DNA from 3 places in the Novosphingobium sp. PASSN1 genome. Region 2 is predicted to be linked to each of the others. Evidence: predicted binding sites of a transcription regulator. Region 2 holds the regulator's gene; each other region holds the start of a gene.

Region 1 (6,486 bases), on a different contig from region 2:
GGGCGGGCGGATCGATGACGCGCTACGGCACCTCGGCAAGAATGTCGTCGAGGTCGGTGAAGGGGCATCGATCGAGGCGGCGGCGGCGTGGCTCTCGCTTGCGCCTGTCGAGCGCGAGCGAACTGCGATCTATGCCTCTGGCCGTGCTCTGCGCAGCGAGGTCAATGCCGCTGTTCAGATCGGGCTAAAGGCCAATGGCGAACTGGGTCAGACGGCACTGAGGCTGGACGTGCTCTCACGCGTCAACACAACGCGCGAGGAGCTGCGCTATGCATCCAGCTATCGCCCGGGGATGGTCGCCGTACTCGACCGCGACAATCGGGCGCAAAAGCTAGGGAAGGGGACATACACGGTCATCGAGAGTGACCGGCAGCGGGGGTCGGTGACCTTGGAGGGTGAAGGCGGGAAGCACACAGTGCTGAGGGTCGATCGCCTTCGTCCCAATGGTGACTACGATCCGCTACGGCTGTTCGTAGTCAAGCGCCTGGACCTCCATGCAGGAGACCGCATTCGCTGGACTGAGACCGACCACAGACGAGGGCTCATCAATGCCGACCAAGCGCGTATCACCGCGATCGGCCGGGATACAGTATCGCTGGTGACCTCGACGGGCATTGCGCATGATCTGCCGGCCAGCGATCCGATGCTGAAGCGGCTTGATCTGGCTTATGCGCTCAATGCCCATATGGCGCAGGGGCTCACGTCAGACCGCGGCATCGCGGTGATGGACAGCCGCGAACGCAATCTCTCGAACCAGCAAACTTTCCTCGTGACCGTCACCCGCCTGCGCGATGGGCTAACCCTCTTCGTCAACGATGCCTCGCAGCTTGGCGCGGCCATCGCTCGCAACACGGGCATGAAGCGTTCTGCCCTTGAAACCGTGGGCCTGCTGCGCGAGGCAGCCGCTTCCGGTCTTGCGAGAGGGAAATCCGAGGTAGCGCTGCAGAGCGAGCCTCCCGTGCTCAAGGAACCGCCCGAGCGCGAGAAGGCGATGGTCAAGCCATTCGAGATGGGGATCTGAACGGGGCGAGATCAGACCTTGCGGCCGAACCAGAGCACACGGCCAACGATGTTCACCGAGCGGCGGTCCAGCCCCTGCCAGCTGGGATAGGCCGCATTATCGCTGACCACCGAGATCTTCCGCCCCTGCGGCTCGATCGCGATGCGCTTGACGTTGAGCGCGCCGTCCATGCGCAGGACATAGATCCCGTCACGCAGCTTTGATTGCTCGTCCGACACATCGACCAGCACCTCATCGCCGTCGTGCAGGGTCGGCTCCATCGAGTCGCCGGTCACCTTGATGATGGAGAGGTTGGTGGGCTTGGCCTGGGTCAGCTTGCGCAGCCACTTGTCGTCGAACCCGAACTGGCCGGCCTTGGCTTCGCTACCGGCAAGCGCGCCGTGACCCGCCGAGGCTTCGACATCGAGCACCGGGATCTGCACCAACTGCACGATCGGAGTGGCCAAAGCAGTCGGTCCGCCCAGAACCGCCTCATCGACCCCAAAGAACTGGGCGAGGATATGCCGGTCCCGTTCGTCTAGGTGGCGCGGACTGCCTTTGCGGAGGAACTGCTGGATGTAGGATACGTTGCGGCCGAGCAGGCGGGAGATCGACGAGTAGTTGACGCCGCGCTGGCGGATCAAGTCGTCGAGAACTGCGCGTGGATCGTTCATGGTCTGCGTTCCTGCGATTCTAGGATTCTATCCTAGGGCTAGGAAGTATCCTTACATGGAACAAAAAGTGAACTCAAGATGGTTTCGACGATCGACAGTGTACCTTGCAACCTTCAGGCACGATCAAACCTGGGCGTTCACGTGAGGCCGATGTTCCATCGTGTGAGGGCTCGCAAAACGACTGAGGTATCTTGTTGGCGCAAGTGCGATCACTGCTTCGTTGGTGATCCGTGCCCAACAGAAAGTTCAGAAATCCGGCGCGCAATCGCCTGCCAGGTCGCGATGCCATTGTTGTCACCGACGAGTACGAGCGCACCGATCTGTTCGGCAACAAAGAGCGCTGCCTCATCGCCGTGGCTCTTGAGGACCTCGTTGGCACAGGCCCAGAGCTCCCAGTCGCTCAGCATCAGCCAATCGTGCTGATTGCAGCCGCAACGGTTGCGTACAGACCGTAGGCAACCAGCGCGGCTGCTGCCAGAAACTCGAGGCGCAGTTTGAATGCCTGCGGGCGAATCTGACCTGCAACCCGGATATGGTCGCAAACCAGCCCATTGAACCCAGCGCGTTGCCCGATGACCTCGACCTGTGATCCGATAAGCTTGCGGGCAGCGCGGCTGTCTTCGAGCTCCCAGATGCCGCCGCTATCGGCTTTTAGGACAAGGCCGTTGGGACCGTGTTGGATCGTGCCGGTGAGGTGCTCCATGCTGCTCACTTACAGGCTGGACCTTTCCAGTAGTGGTCCCAGCGCAGGACCGTTCCGGTTTTTATCATCGCGCAGGAGAGATCGGCCCCAGACGGGAAGCGGCACCAGGCGGCTGTCCTGCTGCCGCCCGCTGACCCCACCGACTGGCAGACCAAGCGAGGCCCAGCTACAATGACGTGTCCGGTCTCGATTGTTCCGCGCGGTCCGCCGAACAACTGGACCATAGCGTCGCGTGCTTCGATCGCCGTTGCGGCGGGACACGGCTGATTTGAGCGGCAAGTGCCGTCCATCTCCCGCGCCGCAATACCGCCAATGCGGAGGTGTGGACCCTCAGCGCACCAAACCGGCCCGTCTCCATCGTACACATGCGTGGGGGTGCAAGTGAACGTCTGGCCTGCGGAGACGACAGCTGCCGCAAGGGCTAGAAACATGGTTGTGGCGCTCCATCTATCGCCCAATCTTGCCATTGGCGCTCGGGAAAGTCATCCAAAACTCGGACAATCTGGCGTGAGCGGGTCAAGCAAGTGACGATGCCGGTTGGACGGCGATGAGTGACCTGCCGTATTCATTCACATATCGCAATCTGGGCTGCGACCGTCGGAACTGGCCAAAGGCAGCCGCTGGGAATAGGCTTCAGACTGAAAAGCAGGGCCAGCCGGTGACCGATGATGTAATCGCCTCTTATGATGCGCAGTCTGCCGAATTGGCCGAGCGCTATGACCAGCCAAGCCTGCTTGCATCATACCAGCCCGTCGAGGCTTTGCTCGAGCCTCGAGGCGAAAATCCGCTCGCGCTCGACATCGGAGCTGGGGCCGGGCGTGAGGCGCGTTGGCTGAAGACCCTTGGCTACGAAGTCGTGGCCGTTGAACCATCGAGCGGCATGCGTAGAGAAGGCGAACGGCGGCACTCGGGCGAAGGAATACGCTGGCTGGATGACCGGCTTCCTGGCTTGCTGAGACTTCACGGACTTGGGCTTTCGTTCGATCTGATCCTGTTGTCCGCCGTTTGGCAGCATGTGGCACCAACCGATCGCCAGCGGGCGTTCCGTAAGATGTCAGCGCTCCTGAAGCCTGGCGGATTGCTTCTCATGACCCTCAGGCAGGGACCAGCGCCATCCGACCGGCCGATGCATGTTGTGACGCTTGGCGAAGTCGAGGCACTTGCCAGAGGCCATGGGCTTGAAGTCCTGAAAGTGGTCGGTCAGGCGGATGAGCTTGCGAGACCAGATGTGCACTGGATCACGGTGGTCTTGCGAATGCCGGATGAGGGCACAGGAGCGCTACCGCTCATCCGGGGGATCATTCTCGCAGATGACAAGTCTTCGACCTACAAGCTCGGACTGCTGCGGGCGATAGCGAGGGTCGCTGAGCATGCTCCCGCAGCCGCCAAAATGGCAATCGATGACCTTGACGCTGTCGATGTCCCTTTGGGTCTTGTCGGGCTTTTCTGGATCCGGATGTACCTCCCGCTTGTCCAGACTGGCTTGCCACAGGCACCGCGCAATCGAGGGCCGGACGGCCTAGGCTTTGCGCGTCAGGGTTTCAGAGCGCTTATGGGCCTAGGGTTCGCAGCAGCTGATTTGCGAGTAGGCGCACAGTTTCGGGATGAGCGGGCCCAGGCAGTCGGGGCTGCGATAACCGACGCGGTTCGAACAATCGTTGCGATGCCGTCAAATTTCATCACGCTACCGGGAACGGGCGCGCAGGTTTTTCGGGCGAGCAAGCTCAGGGCGCCCAAGCCTGAGGAGGTCATCGCGCTGGATTTGCAAACCTTGGGGTCGTGGGGCAGCCTTCGCATTCCGGGCCATATCTGGCGCACCATGTCCCGCCTTGGGGTCTGGATCGAACCGGTTCTCGTCACAGAGTGGGTGCGTTTGATTCGGGCCTATGCCGAGAGACAAGGCATCGTTGTCCCCGCCGGTCAGGCCGAAGTGGCGCTCGCATGGGAGGAACCTGTCCGCGACACGGCCATTGGACGTACAGTAGCTTTGCAGATTTTGGACAGGGGAGGGCGGCTCTCCTGTTGCTGGAGCAACAAGGAACTCAAGCCGGCGGTGCTCGATATCGACCACTGCTTGCCTTGGACTCTCTGGCCATGCAGCGACCTCTGGAACCTGCTACCCAGCGACCGGCGCGTCAACCAGCATCAAAAGCGCGATCGGATCCCGTCAGCCGCTCGGATGCAGGACGCGCGGGGGCGGATCATTGGGTGGTGGTCAGATGCTTGGCTGGGTGATCGCGCATTGGCGGAGCGATTCTGTCGGGAAGTCGGTGCAGCGCTTCCGGTACAGAACGCCGATGATCTGGAGGATGTCTTTGACGGAGTGAGTTGGCGACGTCTGCGTTTAAGACAGGACCAGCAAGCGCCCGAATGGAGCGGATAGAGCCCCATGGCAAAAATCCTGATTGGGCAGGGTCTCGGGCAATGGTTTGTAACGCATCGGCAGGTATCGACACTTGACCCGTCGACGCTGACGGTGGATGTTCTGCGGTATTCAATTTTGGGGACGTTTATGTCGAGAAGGAATTTCCTGAAGCCGTTTGCGCTTACCGTCGGCACCCTGCTCGCATCCGCGCAGGCCCAAGCATCTGCGCCTCAGTTTGAGAATGCCGTTGCACAGGTCCAGCGTGTTTCCGCGGCAACCGACATGGCGGATTTGACCTTGGCTGTTTCGACCGATGTAGTGACGGCGAATGCTCAGCATGCAAGTCATGCCAGCCATTCGAGCCACTCCAGTCATGCCAGCCATTCCAGTCACAGCTCGCATTCCTCCAGCTCCTACTGAGTTGTGCAATCGGACAAGGTCGCAACGCCTGTTGAACAGGCCATGCAACACGTTTCGCTTTGCGCTTCGGCATATTCGATCGAAGCAGTTCATCGAGCTGCTTACGCCCTGATGGCCACAATCGATGTGCGTATTCTGGCGACTGAGCCGGAGATTCTTTGCGAGCTTCGCGCACTGGACAAGGGTATGAATGCGGCTGACGCCGACCTGAGGTTCCGCCGAGAAGTCACCGATCACCAGTTACGCATGGCGATCGAGGAGCGCACGAGCGGGTATCGTGATCTGATTCTGGGCCTCGCCTTTTCAAAGACCGGTTTGCTGGGTGGCTAAGTTTCGTGAGGCTGAAGCGTTTGATAGCTCAGCCAACTCAGCTTACACGATGCTGCCTTGGCGATTCACAGCGTTGGATGGGAACGATCGCTATGTTGCGACCAACCTCGTCGGCGAACATCTGGTCCTTGACCGCGAGACTATTGGAAAGTTTGCGCGACGGGAGTTGGCTCCGGCAGACCCCGCCTACGACGAGTTGAAGGCTCGCCATTTTCTCATCGACGACGACACAAATGTGGCGGTTGATCTGCTGGCACTCAAGGTCAGAACTAAGCTGGCACCACTCGCAAACTTTACCGCGCTTCACATTTTCGTCGTTACCTTGCGTTGCGAGCACAGCTGCCCGTATTGTCAGGTCTCCCGCGCAAACAATGATCGCGGCGAGTTCGACATGTCGCGCGAGACCGCACTTAAATCCCTAGACCTCGTTTTCCGTTCACCTTCACCGGCGCTCAAGATCGAATTCCAGGGCGGGGAGTCCTTGCTCAATCTTCCCCTGATCAAGCTGATCGTTGAAGAAGCCAAACGCCGCAACGAGACAGCCCGGCGCGAGCTCGCCTTCGTCGTGGCAACCAATCTTGCTGTCTTGGACGATGAAGCGCTCGCCTTCTGTAAAGCTGAAAACATCCTGGTTTCCACATCGCTTGATGGGCCAGCAGAACTTCATAATGCGAACCGGCCGCGGCCTGGCAGAGATTCTCATCAGCGCGCCGTCGATGGCATACATCGGGCCCGAGGCGTCCTTGGGCATTACAATGTCGGCGCACTTATGACGACGACCTCGGCCAGCCTCAACCAGGTCAAAGCTATCATCGACGAGTACCTTCGGTTGGACTTTGGCGGCATCTTTCTTCGCCCGTTGTCCCCCTACGGGTTCGCCATCAAGACGAAGTCCTATGCCGCATACAGCCGCGAGCGCTGGTTGGAATTCTACTTTGAGGGTCTCGACTATATCATTTCGCTGAATCGGCAGGGCTTCGATTTCATTGAGCAC
Region 2 (6,486 bases):
CCCGCGTGCGCATTCGCCGCATCAAGCGCGCGCAAAACCTCGCCGGGATCGCCCTCGCCAAGGCATGGCCGCGATGAAAACGCGCTTGAAGACTCTGGGCCTGATCGGCGGGATGAGCTGGGAAAGCACCGCCGAATACTACCGCATCATCAACCAGGGCGTGCGCGCGTGCCTCGGCCCCAAGGCCTCCGCCAAGCTCGCCTTGTGGTCGTTCGATTTCGCCGAGATCGCGGCACTGCAAGCCGCTGGTGATTGGCCCGCGCTCGATGCCCTGATGGTGGACGCTGCCCGCCGCCTCGAAGCTGCCGGAGCCGAGGCGCTCGTGATCTGCACCAACACCATGCACAAGTGTGCGCCCGCCATCGCGGCGGCGTGCCAACTGCCCCTGCTCCATATCGCCGATCCCACGGCGCAAGCCCTGAAGGCAGATGGCCACACCAAGGTCGCTCTCCTCGGCACCGCCTTCACCATGGAACAGGCCTTCTACCGCGCGCGGCTGGAAGAGCAGCACGGCCTCGAAGTCCTGATCCCCAGGGCGGAAGACCGCGCCGAAGTCCACCGCGTGATCTACGAGGAATTGGTCGCAGGGCGAATCGAGGACACCTCGCGCGAAGCGTACCGCGCCGTCATCGCCCGCCTCGTGGCGCGCGGGGCCACAGCCATTATCCTCGGCTGCACTGAGATCATGCTGCTGGTCGGGCCGGAGGACAGCCCGGTGCCGCTTTATGATACGACCCGGCTCCACGCCGAAGCCGCCGTTGCTGCAGCACTGGCATAAGCGGAGCTTTTGCTGGACCGCGCTCTCTGGCATGAGCAGGGGCATGGATATGCACAACACCGGCGCGATGCCTGCAACAGGTGCCCGCGCATGAGCGGCCTCACCCATCTCGATTCGCAAGGCCGCGCGCGCATGGTCGATGTCGGCGGCAAGGCGGAGACGCAGCGCGTCGCCATTGCGCTCGGCACGATCCGCATGAACCCCGCCACGCTCGCCGCGCTGCGCGATGGCACCGCGCCCAAGGGCGATGTCCTCGCCGTCGCGCGCATCGCCGGGATCATGGCGGCCAAGCGCACCGCAGAGCTGATCCCGCTGTGCCACCCGCTCGCGCTCGATGCCGTCAGCGTCGAATTTGCCTTCGTGGAAAACGGCGTCGAGGCTCGCGCCACCGCCTCGCTCACCGGACGCACCGGGGTCGAAATGGAAGCGCTCACCGCTGTCTCGGTCGCGCTGCTCACGGTCTACGACATGGCCAAGGCGATCGACAAAGCCATGGTGATCGAAGGCGTGCGCCTGATCGAGAAGCGCGGCGGCAAATCGGGCGATTGGCGCGCGCCGTGAGCGAACAGACGCCCGCCCAAACCCCGCTCCAGACTCTGGCCCGCCCCAACCCGCCGCTTGCCCTCGAAGAAGCGCAGCGCCGCCTCATGGCGCTCGCCCCCGTGCTGCCCACCGAACACCGCACCACGGCCGATTGCCTCGGGGTTTACCTGGCCGAGCCGCTCACCGCGCTGCGCACCCAGCCCGCCGCCGATGTCTCCGCGATGGACGGCTATGCCCTGCGCGCCGCCGATCTCCCCGGCCCGTGGCGGGTGATCGGGGAAAGCGCCGCAGGCCGCCCCTTTGCAGGCACCGTCGGCCCGGGCGAAGCCGCGCGTATCAGCACCGGCGCGCTCGTTCCCGCCGGGGCCGACATGGTGCTCATTCAGGAAGACGCCGCGCGGAGCGGCGATGTGCTCACCCTCACCGGCACCCCGCCCGAACCGCCGCACCGCCATATCCGCCGCGCCGGCCTCGATTTTCGTAACGGCGACGTGCTGATGCAGCCCGGCACCAAAGTCGGCGCGGCGCAGATCGCGCTCGCGCTCACCGCAGGCCATGCACATCTTCCCGTGCGCCGCCCGCTCGAACTTGCGGTGATCGACAGCGGCGATGAACTGGCCGGGGCTTGCGCCAATCTCGCCGCGCACCAGCTCCCCGCCAGCAACAGCGCGATGCTCGCAGCGCTCGCCAGCCAGCCCGCCTTGCGCATCACCCGCATCGGCCCGGTGCCGGATCGGCTCGAAGCGCTCATGGCTGCGTTCGAGGCAGCCAGCGATGCCGACGTGATCGTCACCAGCGGCGGTGCATCGGTCGGCGATCATGATCTCATCCGCCCGGCTCTCGCCGCACTTGGCGCAGACCTCGCGTTCTGGCGCGTCGCGATCAAGCCCGGCAAGCCGCTGCTCGTGGCCCGGCGCGGTGCGCAAGTCATCCTCGGCCTGCCCGGCAATCCTGCCGCCGCGTTCGTGACCGGGTTCCTCTTCCTCCTTCCCCTGATCCGCGCCGCGCTCGGCGCTGCTGATCCGCTACCGCGCCGGATCCCGGCACGCCTGCGTGAGGCCATGCCCGCAGGCGGCAGCCGCATGGAATTCCTGCGCGCGGTATGGGATGCGGGCGAAGTCTCGCTCGACGGCTTGCAGGATTCCGGCGCGCTCTCCTCGCTCGCCCGTGCCAATGCCCTCGCCGTGCGTCCCGCGAACGAACCCGAAACACCGGCGGGTCAGTTTGTTCCTGTATACCTGCTCTAAATGCGCGGAATTGCTTGACGACCACTAATCTGTTGCTTATTCGTTCCGCATTCGTTCACTATAGGAGTGCGCACGAATGCTAACGCGCAAGCAGCACGAACTGCTGACCTTCATCCAGACCCGCCTTGAAGATTCCGGCATCTCCCCCTCGTTCGAGGAAATGAAGGAAGCGCTCGACTTGAAGTCGAAGTCGGGCGTGCACCGGCTGATCTCGGCGCTGGAAGAACGCGGCTTCATCCGCCGCCTGCCCAATCGTGCGCGCGCATTGGAAGTGATCCGCGAAAGCGATGCAGGCACCGCCAAGGTCGCCGCTCGCGCGGCGGCCAACGCGCCCAGTGCGCTGGCCCCGCTGCGCAGCCCCGCCCCGGTGCGCGAACCCGCGAACGACGTGATCGAAATCCCGCTCCATGGCCGCATCGCCGCGGGCGTCCCCATCGAGGCGATGGAGGGCACCTCCATGCTGCCGGTCCCGGCCGCGCTACTCGGCTCGGGCGAACACTATGCGCTCGAAGTGTCTGGCGATTCGATGGTCGAGGCCGGCATTCTCGATGGTGACTACGCCCTCGTGCGCCGCACCGATACCGCGCGTGACGGTGAGATCGTGGTCGCGCTGGTGCGCGGTGAGGAAGCGACGCTCAAGTACTTGCGGCGCGAGCGCGGCTTGGTCCGCCTCGATCCCGCAAATGCCGCCTATGATCCGCAGTTCTATCAGCCGCACGAAGTGCAGGTTCAGGGCAAGCTGGCGGGCCTGCTCCGCCGCTACCACTAAGGTATTGCAGGCTCCGGTGCGCCGCTGGCGTCCGGAGCCGCACTTTTCCGTTTGCGGAATTGATCGGGCGGTAGTCTCGGTGGCGGGGGGCGAAACCAGCCGTGCTGTCCTTGCGTCTCGGCCACGCTGCGCACCCGGCCTGAAACAAGATCGATCGCCAGCCCGCCCGTCTGGCCCAGCAGCGCCCGATCAGCCTTGAGCAGGCGCGGCTTGCAGGCAGCGGGCAGGCGGCGGTCGGCCACCACGATATCGGCCTTCGCACAAGCCGCAGCCAGCGCCGGGATCGGCACGAGATCCTTGCCTCGCGCCAGCAGCAGTTCGAACCGCCGCCCACCCCGCACGAGCGAGACTGCGCAGAAATCCTCATTGCAGTCCGCGCCCTTCCAATCCTCCAGCGTCAGCGCATTGCCGGTCATCCCGGCATTCTCCAGCAGCGCAGTCCGGGTATAACTCTCCTCCCGCACCGCCCGGAGCACCAGCAGATCCGGCCCTTCTCCGGTGATCCCCACATGGTGCCCATCGCCCGAGATCAGCACATCGGGCGTCCGCGTCAGCAGCAGCGCCGCGGTGCCCAGCGCGATGGGCACAAAGCCCCACAGCCGCACCCGCCCGCTCCACATCGCCAGCCACAGCAGCCCGCCGACGAACAGCGCAAACGTGCCGCCGCTCATGCCCGGCATCATCGTGACAGCACCCGGCTGGCCCGCCACGAGATGCGCCAGCCACAGCAGCAGTTCGAGCGATTTGCCCACTGCCCACCACGCCGGTGCGCCGATCCCCAGCAGATCGAGCGCCAGCGCCAGCGCGATCAGCGGCATCGTCAGAACAGTCGTGAGCGGAATGGCGAGCACGTTCGCCGCCGCGCCATAAACCCCGGCGCGGTGGAAGTGGAACAGGCTGATCGGCATCAGCGCAAGCTCGATCACCAGACCGGTCATCAGCAGCATCGCGATGTGCCGCCCCACCCGCGCGATGCGCCCTTCGTGGCTGTGCGAAAGGAACGCCTTCGCCGGTGCCGCCGTGCTGAACGCGACGATGGCGATCACCGAGGCAAAGCTCATCTGGAAGCTCGGCCCCAGCACCGCTTCTGGCCAGAGCAGCATCACGAACACCGCCGCCGTCGCCAGCAGCCGCAGCGACAGCGGATCGCGCCCCAGCGCCAGCGCCGCCAGCACGAGCAGCGAGCCCGAAACCGACCGCACCGTCGGCACTTCGGCCCCGGTCAGCACCGTGTAGAACACCCCGACCAGCGCCCCGACCCCGGCGGCCAGCAGCGGCAGCCGCACCCGCAGCGCGATGAAGGGAACGAGCGCCAGCAGCCGGATCGTCAGGAAATAGGCCCCCGCGATCACCGCGCTGACATGCAAGCCGCTGATCGAGAGCAAGTGCGTGAGGCCCGCATCCCGCATTGCCTCCTCATCCGTTTCCGCAATCGCGCCGCGGTCTCCGCTGGCGAAGGCCGCCGCGATCGTGCCGGGGGAGCCGGAAAGCTGTGCGCGGACGTGATCGGCGAGCCGCTGCTGCCATTGCCGCAGCGACCAGCCCTCATGCGCGGAGGCAAGGATCGTCACCGGCCCGATGACATTGCCCGTTGCCGCCAGACCCTGAAACCACGCCGCCCGCGCGAAATTGTAGGAACCGGGGAGCATCGGCGGCGCAGGCGGCATGAGCCGCGCCCGCAGCCGCACTTCGGCGCCCTCCACCAGTCCGGGCAGATCGTTCGCATCGGGCAGGTTGAGCCGCACCTGCAGCGGCTCGGCATGGCCCTCCACTCGCCCCCGCACCAGCAGCCGCACCCGGTCCCGCGCGCCTTCCACTTGCCGGTCGATCACGCGGCCCTCAATCATCACGACTTCGGGCCGCGCGATGCCCGGTTCTCCGACCAGCGCGGACTTGGCCCAGACCGCGGCGCAGCCTGCCGCCAGCATCAGCGCCATGCCGATCAGCGCGCCGCGCAAGTGGCCCAGTTCGCCCTCGACATCGATCAGCAGGCCGCCCACCGCCGCCGCACCGCACAATGCCAGAAAGCCCGCCCATTGCCACGGCCCCGAAAGCACCGCCCAGCCAGCGATTCCAAGGCCAAAGCCCACCGCAAGCCATGGTCCGCGCTCGAACGGTCGGCTCGCAAGGAACGCTTCGATGGTGCGGTGCATGCTGGACAAGGCGGCGAGTTTGTCCCAGAGGCGTGTCCGCCCCATGATCGGTTCGCCAAGCGGTTGGACCAGTTGTGGCGGCATGACCGGGATTAGGAAGGATAGTGCCTGCAATGGCAAGCGCCAGTGACACCGTTTCTGCAGGATCAGGCGCAGGCGCGGCTCCTGTTAGAGGAGGCGTGGTCACGCGGTTTGCGCCGTCTCCCACTGGCTATCTCCATATCGGCGGCGCGCGCACGGCGCTGTTCAACTGGCTGTTCGCCCGCCACCACGGCGGCACCTATCTGCTGCGCATCGAGGATACCGACCGCGCGCGTTCGACCGAGCCGGCCATCGAAGCGATCTTCGACGGCCTGAACTGGCTGGGCCTTGGCGGCGACGAGCCGCCGGTGTTCCAGTTCGTCCGGTCCGAGCGCCACGCCGCAGTCGCCACTGCGCTGCTCGATGCCGGTCACGCCTATCGCTGCTACCTCACGCAGGAAGAGCTCGCCGCCCGCCGCGCCGCTGCGCAGGCCGAACGCCGCCCCTTCCGCATCGAAAGCGAATGGCGCGATGCGGATGCCTCGACCTGGCCCGCAGGCCAGCCTTATGTGGTCCGCATCAAGGCTCCGCGCGAAGGGGCGACCACGATCCCCGACCTCGTGCAAGGGCCGATCACGGTGCAGAACGCCGAGATCGACGACTACGTCATCCTCCGCAGTGACGGCACGCCGACCTACATGCTCGCGGTCGTGGTCGATGATCACGATATGGGCGTCACCCACGTCATCCGCGGCGACGACCATATCAACAACGCCTTCCGCCAGCTGGTGGTGATTCGCGCGATGCAGGCAGTGGAAGGTTCCGGCTGGGACGATCCCGCCTATGCGCACATCCCGCTGATCCACGGCGCGGACGGCGCGAAGCTGTCCAAGCGCCACGGCGCGCTGGGGGTCGATGCCTACCGCGACGAGCTGGGCCTGCTGCCCGAGGCGGTGTTCAACTATCTGCTGCGGC
Region 3 (6,486 bases), on a different contig from region 2:
GAAATCAACAGACTGGCGTGCCACTCGTATTGACCGAGCGCGAGGCGAAAGCACGGGCGGCGCGGTCGTTTGGGTTATCAACTTACGATACCCATGTTGATGGTGCCGGGGTGTGCTTCTCGTCATGGCGCCGTCCAATCAGAAATATGCGTCCGCGTTTCCGTATGGAAAGCCTCCGCACGGCTTGGGCATTCCCTGCTGATTTATCGCTTATCTGGTGGCTCGACCATATCGACTGCGAATATGACGTCATAACAGACCACGATCTCGATGCCGAAGGTCAATTAGCACTTGATCCCTATAAGGCGGTCATCACTTCGACTCATCCAGAGTACCATTCCCAAAAGATGATGGATGGGTTGGAGGGCTACCTCGGCAGTGGGGGTAAACTGCTTTATCTTGGAGGGAACGGATTTTACTGGGTCACTGAGGCTCGAGAGGAGGAGCCATGGTGCATCGAGATTCGTCGGCTGAATAGCGGGATTCGTGCGTGGGAGGGTAAATGCGGTGAGGGACACCTTGTAACTACAGGGCAAAGGAGCGGCCTCTGGCGCGACCGAGGCCGCCCCCCGCAAAAAATGGTGGGCGTCGGATTCACGACGGAAGGTATGGACAAAAGCGAGCCGTTTGAGCGTTTGTCGGATAGTTACGATCCCGAGGTTTCCTGGATTTTTGACGGGATCGGCGAGGATGAGTTGATTGGAAATTTTGGGCTCGGCTTAGGTGGCGCCGCTGGTCTCGAGATGGATCGATATGATCTCGCTTTGGGGACCCCGCCGCACACGCGATTGCTCTGCTCGTCGTTCGGGCATTCAGACGCATATCCTATGGTGCCTGAGGACATGCTGATCACGATGCCGGGCTATTGCGGTACTCAAAACCCACTCGTGCGTGCGGACATGACATATTTTACGACCGCAAGTGGTGGAGCCGTCTTTTCCGCGGGGTCAATCGCCTGGAGCCAGGCATTGCCAATCAACAATGGCGACAACAATGTGGCTAGGATAACACTCAATGTAATTGAGGGGTTCATTCGATAGAAGCACTGATTAAATTAATGTAAGTACAACCGAAATTTTGAAACAATTTAGGGTTGCTGGATATTTCGCCAAGCGACAATGACGCGCTGTACATAGTCGGGGGTTTCCATGTTTCTGGGGATTCCCTTAGAAACGCGAACTGCGCTAGGCCCCGCATTGTACGCAGCAATAGCGAGATGGATCGCACCGAATTGGTCAATCATTTGGCGAAGATATTGAGCCGCTCCGATCAGGTTCGCCCGTGCATCGTATGGGTTGGAAACACCAAGTTCGGTGGCTGTTCGAGGCATCAGTTGACCCAGTCCAACTGCTCCTGCCTTGCTTAGCGCTAGCGGGTTGTAGCGGGATTCTGTCCAGATCAGCGCATCGAGCAAACCTCGCGGAAGTGCGTAACGTCGTTCGGCTGCTTGGACGTGCGGGAGATAGAGAGCGCGCCGGAAGTTGCTCCCTAATCTGCTGCTCAAATGTACTTTACTGATTTGGTTATCGGCTGGTCTAGGCGCGAACCCCAAATTCAGGCGCACCGGTGTACGCCAGTTGCCGAGCGTCACCAGCGAAAAGCCGTCCCGCGTGATGTCTGTCGCTACGCCAGGTAGCTGGGTTGGACCGACGGCAATTGGTGTTGGAAGAAGCTCTGCTCCAAACGCGGATCGGGAAAGTGCAAGCGCCGTCAAAGTGAGCAAAATCCAACAAGACAGATGTTTCATGTCCAACCTTTCTCTAGCCGACTCGAGTGAGAACATATATAGAACATATTGCGCAGGAAAGCGCATTTCGAATGGGCGCAGAGCGGAGGCTGCGCGGGCGGTGGCATCCACAATGGAGGTGCCCGATGTCGAATGCCGTCACTACCGATCGACTTGAAATCCGTGCCAAGCAGATTGTCACTGATCTTGGCGGCACGTGGTCGCGCTCGCGCGGCATGTGCTGCTGCCCAGCACATGAAGACCGCACCCCGTCGCTGAGCGTAACGTTAGGCTCGCGGGCGATCCTGTTTCATTGCTTTGCCGGCTGCGCGAACGAAGCCGTTCTGGCCGCGCTGGCGCAGCGGGGCATCAAGCCCGCGAGCTTGTTCGACGGACGATCCGATCCAGTCCGGGCAGTTCGAGCAGACGAAGCGCCCCGGGAGAATGTTAAGCGGCTGTGGCGTGAGGCCGCCTGTCTGACGGGCAGTCTCGCTGAACGCTATCTGGCGCGGCGCGGAATTGTGGCTGGTTCGCCGGATCTGCGCTTCCTGGCGCGAACACCTCTGGGGCCCAAGGGCGCGGTGCGATTCCTGCCAGCGCTGGTCGCGGCCGTCCGCAATGACCTGGGCATCCTCGCGCTCCACCGCACCTTCCTCGACGCCAAAACCGGCAAAGTAGCGAGGTTCGATGGCCCGAAGCGCGCGCTCGGTTCGTTAGGGCGGGGCGCCGTGCGCCTACATGGACCGCGCTGCGGGAAGCTGGGTCTGGCCGAAGGGATCGAGACCGCCCTGTCTGCGAAACAGCTGTCTGGCATTCCTTGCTGGGCGACGCTTGGCACCGAGCGCTTCGGGCAGGTCGCGATCCCAGAGAGCGTGACCGAAGTCCACCTCTTCATTGATCACGATGCCGGAGGCATGCAGGCTGAAGCCCGCGCGCGAGCTGCCTACACGCGGGAGGGGCGCATCATCCTGACGCATCGGCCGCCGCAGCAGGGAACCGACTTCAACGATGTGCTTGTGGCAGGTCAGGCATTCGAGGTCTGACGGCCAAGAGAGGGGAGGGGGCCTTGAGCCTTTCGAGACCTGCATGGCGCGGGTTTCGTCAGGAGGCTTCGCATGTCCACTCTCCCCGTTCTCGCCTTGCCCTTTGCCGGCCAACCCATTGTTCTCTCGCTCGCGCAGGCCCTTGCAGACCGTTTGGCCCGGTCCGAGGCCATTACGCGTGCGGTCCTCAACGCTGAGCTTTCCGCCCATTTTGGCGGCAGCGATGCTGCTGGCCGCTGGTCTGTGCATGATGCCCACGCCGCACTCGAACTCACGCAAGTCATTTGGCTGCAGGATCAGTCGGCGCTGGGCCTGCACACGAGCCCATTCGCTGCCGCGGAACTCTTCGCGCTCCTCGAAGCCTCGGTGCCGCGCCAGACCACGCGCAGCGACGAGCAGATCGAACTCCAGCAGTTCGCGACCCCGCCGCGACTTGCCTGGCTAGCGGCACGCGCCTGTGGCATCGCGCGCGGCGATTTCGTCCTTGAGCCTTCCGCCGGAACCGGCATGCTGGCGGTATGGGCGGACAAGGCGGGCGCACGGCTTGCCCTCAACGAGATCTCCGCGCTGCGGCGGGATTGTCTTAGTCACCTGTTCCCAAGGGCCAGCATTACGGGCCACGACGCAGAACTGATCGACGACCTTTTGGGCGCGGCGCCCCGGCCAGCGGTGGTGCTGATGAACCCGCCCTACTCTTGGGGCGCAGAGCGCGGTCATGACGGCCGCACGGGTGCGCGGCACTTGCGTTCGGCATGGAACCGCCTTGCCCCTGGCGGACGGCTAACCGCGATCATGCCGGAGTGGTTCGACATTGGCCGGTTCTTGAGCCGCATGTCCGGCCCGGCGGCGCTGCGCCTCAACGTCGCCATTGAGCGCGGGTTTTTGGGCCAAGGTACTTCGATCACCACGCGGCTGCTGGTGCTCGACAAGGTGGATGCTGTCACCGAACCGGTCATCGCTCGAACCTTAGATTTTGCGGAACTGTGCGCTCTGGTGGATGCCGTGCCTGCTCGCGCCACAGGACCAGCCGTGGCGGCAACGTCGCTTCGTCCTCTCAGAGTACTGCCTTTGCTGCGCCCGGGGCTCCGTCCATCGCCAGTGGCAGCAAAGCCAACTGCCGCACGGGAAGCGGCCGCATCGGTTGTCTGCAAAGCGCTCGATGTGCCTGCCCCGACGCCAGAACAAGTTGGTCACTATTTGCCTTATCGGCCCAGTCGAATCGAGATTGCAGGCGCAGCAGACCACCCCACACCGCTGGTGGAGTCGGTCGCGATGGGCTCGATAACAGCTCCAGTGCCCACCATAGTGCCAAAGCTGCCCGGCGGGGTCGTATCGCGCGGGCTGCTCTCGGCAGCGCAGATCGAGACGCTCGTCTACGCTGTCAGTGCCCATGCACGCGACTTGCCCGGCCTGTTTGCGCCCGAGGACAAAGGCTGCACGCTCAAGGCCAGCGCGGAAGGCAAAGCCTACCGCATGGGTTATTTCTTGGGCGATGGCACCGGCGCTGGCAAAGGACGCCAGGTTGCCAGCGTCATTCTCGATCGCTGGGTCCAAGGCGGGCGCCGCCATATCTGGATATCGAAGAACGAGGCGCTGCTCGAAGACGCACGCCGCGACTGGTCTGCACTCGGCGGCTTGCCGATCGACATCCAGCCGCTCGCGACCTGGAAGCTCGGCAGCCCTGTCACGATGCAGGAGGGCATCCTGTTCGTGACCTACCCGACGCTGCGCTCGGGCCGCGCTGATGCCACTCGGCTCGATCAGATCCTCGTCTGGGCAGGTGAGGACTTCGACGGCGTGATCGTCTTCGATGAAGCACACGCGATGGCCAATGCTGCGGGCGGCGAAGGTTCGCGTGGCAAAACCAAGGGCTCGGAACAAGGTGTCGCTGGGGTACGCCTCCAGAACCTGCTGCCACGAGCACGTGTGCTCTATGCGTCGGCGACTGGAGCGTCGGACGTGAACAACCTCGCCTACGCGACACGGCTCGGCCTCTGGGGACCGGAGACGGCCTTTGCCACCCGCGAGGAGTTCGTCACCGACATCCGCGCAGGCGGAATTGCTGCGATGGAACTCGTTGCCCGCGATCTGAAGGCACTCGGGCTCTATACCGCGCGGGCACTTTCGTTTGCCGGTGTCGAATACGAGATCCTCGAGCATCACCTGAGCGCAGATCAGATCGCGGTCTACGATGCCTATGCTGATGCCTGGGCGATCATCCACGCCAATCTGCGCGATGCGCTCGAGGCCACGCGAATCGTCGATTGTGAAACGGGCGGCACGCTCAACAGCGGAGCGAAATCGGCTGCGCTCTCGGTTTTTGAAGGCACCAAGCAGCGCTTCTTCGCGCAGCTTCTGCTGTCGATGAAGCTGCCGAGCCTGCTCCCGGCAATCAATGCGGCGCTGCATGAAGGCCATGCGGTCGTTGTGCAACTGGTCTCCACGGCCGAGGCCATGCTTGACCGCCGCCTCGCCGATCTGTCCGATGAAGAACGCGAAGCGTTGGAGATCGACCTTTCGCCCCGTGAATACGTGGTCGACTACCTCATGAAGAGCTTCCCCGTGCGGCTGATGGCCGTCTTCACCGACGAGAACGGCAATCCGCGCTCCGAGCCGATGAGTGATGAACACGGCGCACCCGTGCTGTGCCAGTCAGCGCTTGCCGCGCGCGAGCGCATGGTCGAGCAGCTCTGCGCGCTACCGCCGATCGCCACCGCGCTCGATGCGATCATCGAACGCTTCGGTACCGACAAGGTCGCTGAAGTGACTGGCCGCACCAAGCGGCTCGTCGTCGGACCTGACGGGCGCCAGAAGCTGCAGTCGCGCACCCCGCGTGCCAACCTTGCCGAGACTCAGGCGTTCATGGATGGCGACAAGCGTATCCTCGTCTTCTCGGATGCCGGCGGCACCGGGCGCAGCTACCATGCGGATCTTGCCGCCACGAACCAGGCCCGCCGCGTCCACTTTCTGCTCGAACCAGGCTGGCGGGCCGATGCTGCGATCCAGGGCCTTGGGCGAACCAACCGCACCAATCAGGCCTCAGCGCCTCTCTTCCGCCCGGTCACGACCGACGTGCGCGGCGAGCGCCGCTTCATCTCCACGATCGCGCGCAGGCTCGACAGCCTGGGAGCCCTGACCCGGGGACAGCGCCAGACCGGTGGGCAGAACCTGTTTGATCCAGCGGACAATCTGGAGAGCATCTATGCCAAGGAAGCGCTCAACCGTTGGTTCGGCCTCCTGTTCATGGGTAAGCTCGAAGCGGTCGGGCTGGCGCGGTTTCAGGATCTGACCGGGCTCAGGATCGAGAGCGCCGATGGCGGAATGGTCGACGACCTCCCCACGATCCAGCGCTGGCTAAACCGAATCCTTGCCCTGCCGATCGCCTTGCAAAACGGGATTTTCGATGAGTTTCTGGGATTGGTGGAAGCGCGGATCGATGCGGCAAGAGCAGCAGGGACGCTCGATCTCGGGCTCGAGACCATTGCTGTCGAAAGCTTCGAGATACTGTCCGACACCTTGCTGCGGACCGACAGCGTGTCTGGTGCCACAACCCACCTGCTGGAACTGGAGATTGCCCGTGCGCTCAAGCCTGTGACGCTTGATCGGCTTGGTCAACTCGAAGGTACATCCGGCAGCCGTCGGCGGCTGATGTGCAATTCGCGCTCGGGCAGGGCGGCGTTGGTGGTGCCAGCGCGCAGCTTGCTTGCCGATGACGGG

What was found. The regulator LexA, encoded in region 2, represses DNA repair genes until DNA is damaged. The targets are predictions, from matches to a motif close to GTTCCNCNCTTGTTCT.
Region 1: a site for LexA is predicted at 1,732-1,747, ahead of CFE35_RS13265 (S24 family peptidase). Genes of this name have one in related genera too.
Region 3: a site for LexA is predicted at 1,777-1,792, ahead of CFE35_RS22315 (toprim domain-containing protein). Genes of this name have one in related genera too.

The regions. Positions count from the first base shown of each region.
Region 1 covers NZ_NKIS01000007.1:144,317-150,802, forward strand. The annotation lists gene mobF (MobF family relaxase) at 1-1,021, shown strand, start outside; gene CFE35_RS13265 (S24 family peptidase) at 1,033-1,674, opposite strand; gene CFE35_RS13270 (hypothetical protein) at 1,884-2,081, opposite strand; gene CFE35_RS13275 (DUF5818 domain-containing protein) at 2,081-2,377, opposite strand; gene CFE35_RS13280 (hypothetical protein) at 2,383-2,808, opposite strand; gene CFE35_RS13285 (methyltransferase domain-containing protein) at 3,036-4,760, shown strand; gene CFE35_RS13290 (hypothetical protein) at 4,767-5,162, shown strand; gene CFE35_RS13295 (hypothetical protein) at 5,205-5,492, shown strand; gene hxsB (His-Xaa-Ser system radical SAM maturase HxsB) at 5,485-6,486, shown strand, end outside.
Region 2 covers NZ_NKIS01000001.1:223,623-230,108, reverse strand. The annotation lists gene CFE35_RS01000 (reverse transcriptase-like protein) at 1-77, shown strand, start outside; gene CFE35_RS00995 (aspartate/glutamate racemase family protein) at 86-778, shown strand; gene moaC (cyclic pyranopterin monophosphate synthase MoaC) at 869-1,339, shown strand; gene CFE35_RS00985 (molybdopterin molybdotransferase MoeA) at 1,336-2,568, shown strand; gene lexA (transcriptional repressor LexA) at 2,645-3,337, shown strand; gene CFE35_RS00975 (ComEC/Rec2 family competence protein) at 3,334-5,574, opposite strand; gene gltX (glutamate--tRNA ligase) at 5,604-6,486, shown strand, end outside.
Region 3 covers NZ_NKIS01000030.1:4,717-11,202, reverse strand. The annotation lists partial or broken gene CFE35_RS22325 (N,N-dimethylformamidase beta subunit family domain-containing protein) at 1-1,040, shown strand, start outside; gene CFE35_RS22320 (lytic transglycosylase domain-containing protein) at 1,088-1,747, opposite strand; gene CFE35_RS22315 (toprim domain-containing protein) at 1,873-2,769, shown strand; gene CFE35_RS22310 (strawberry notch-like NTP hydrolase domain-containing protein) at 2,842-6,486, shown strand, end outside.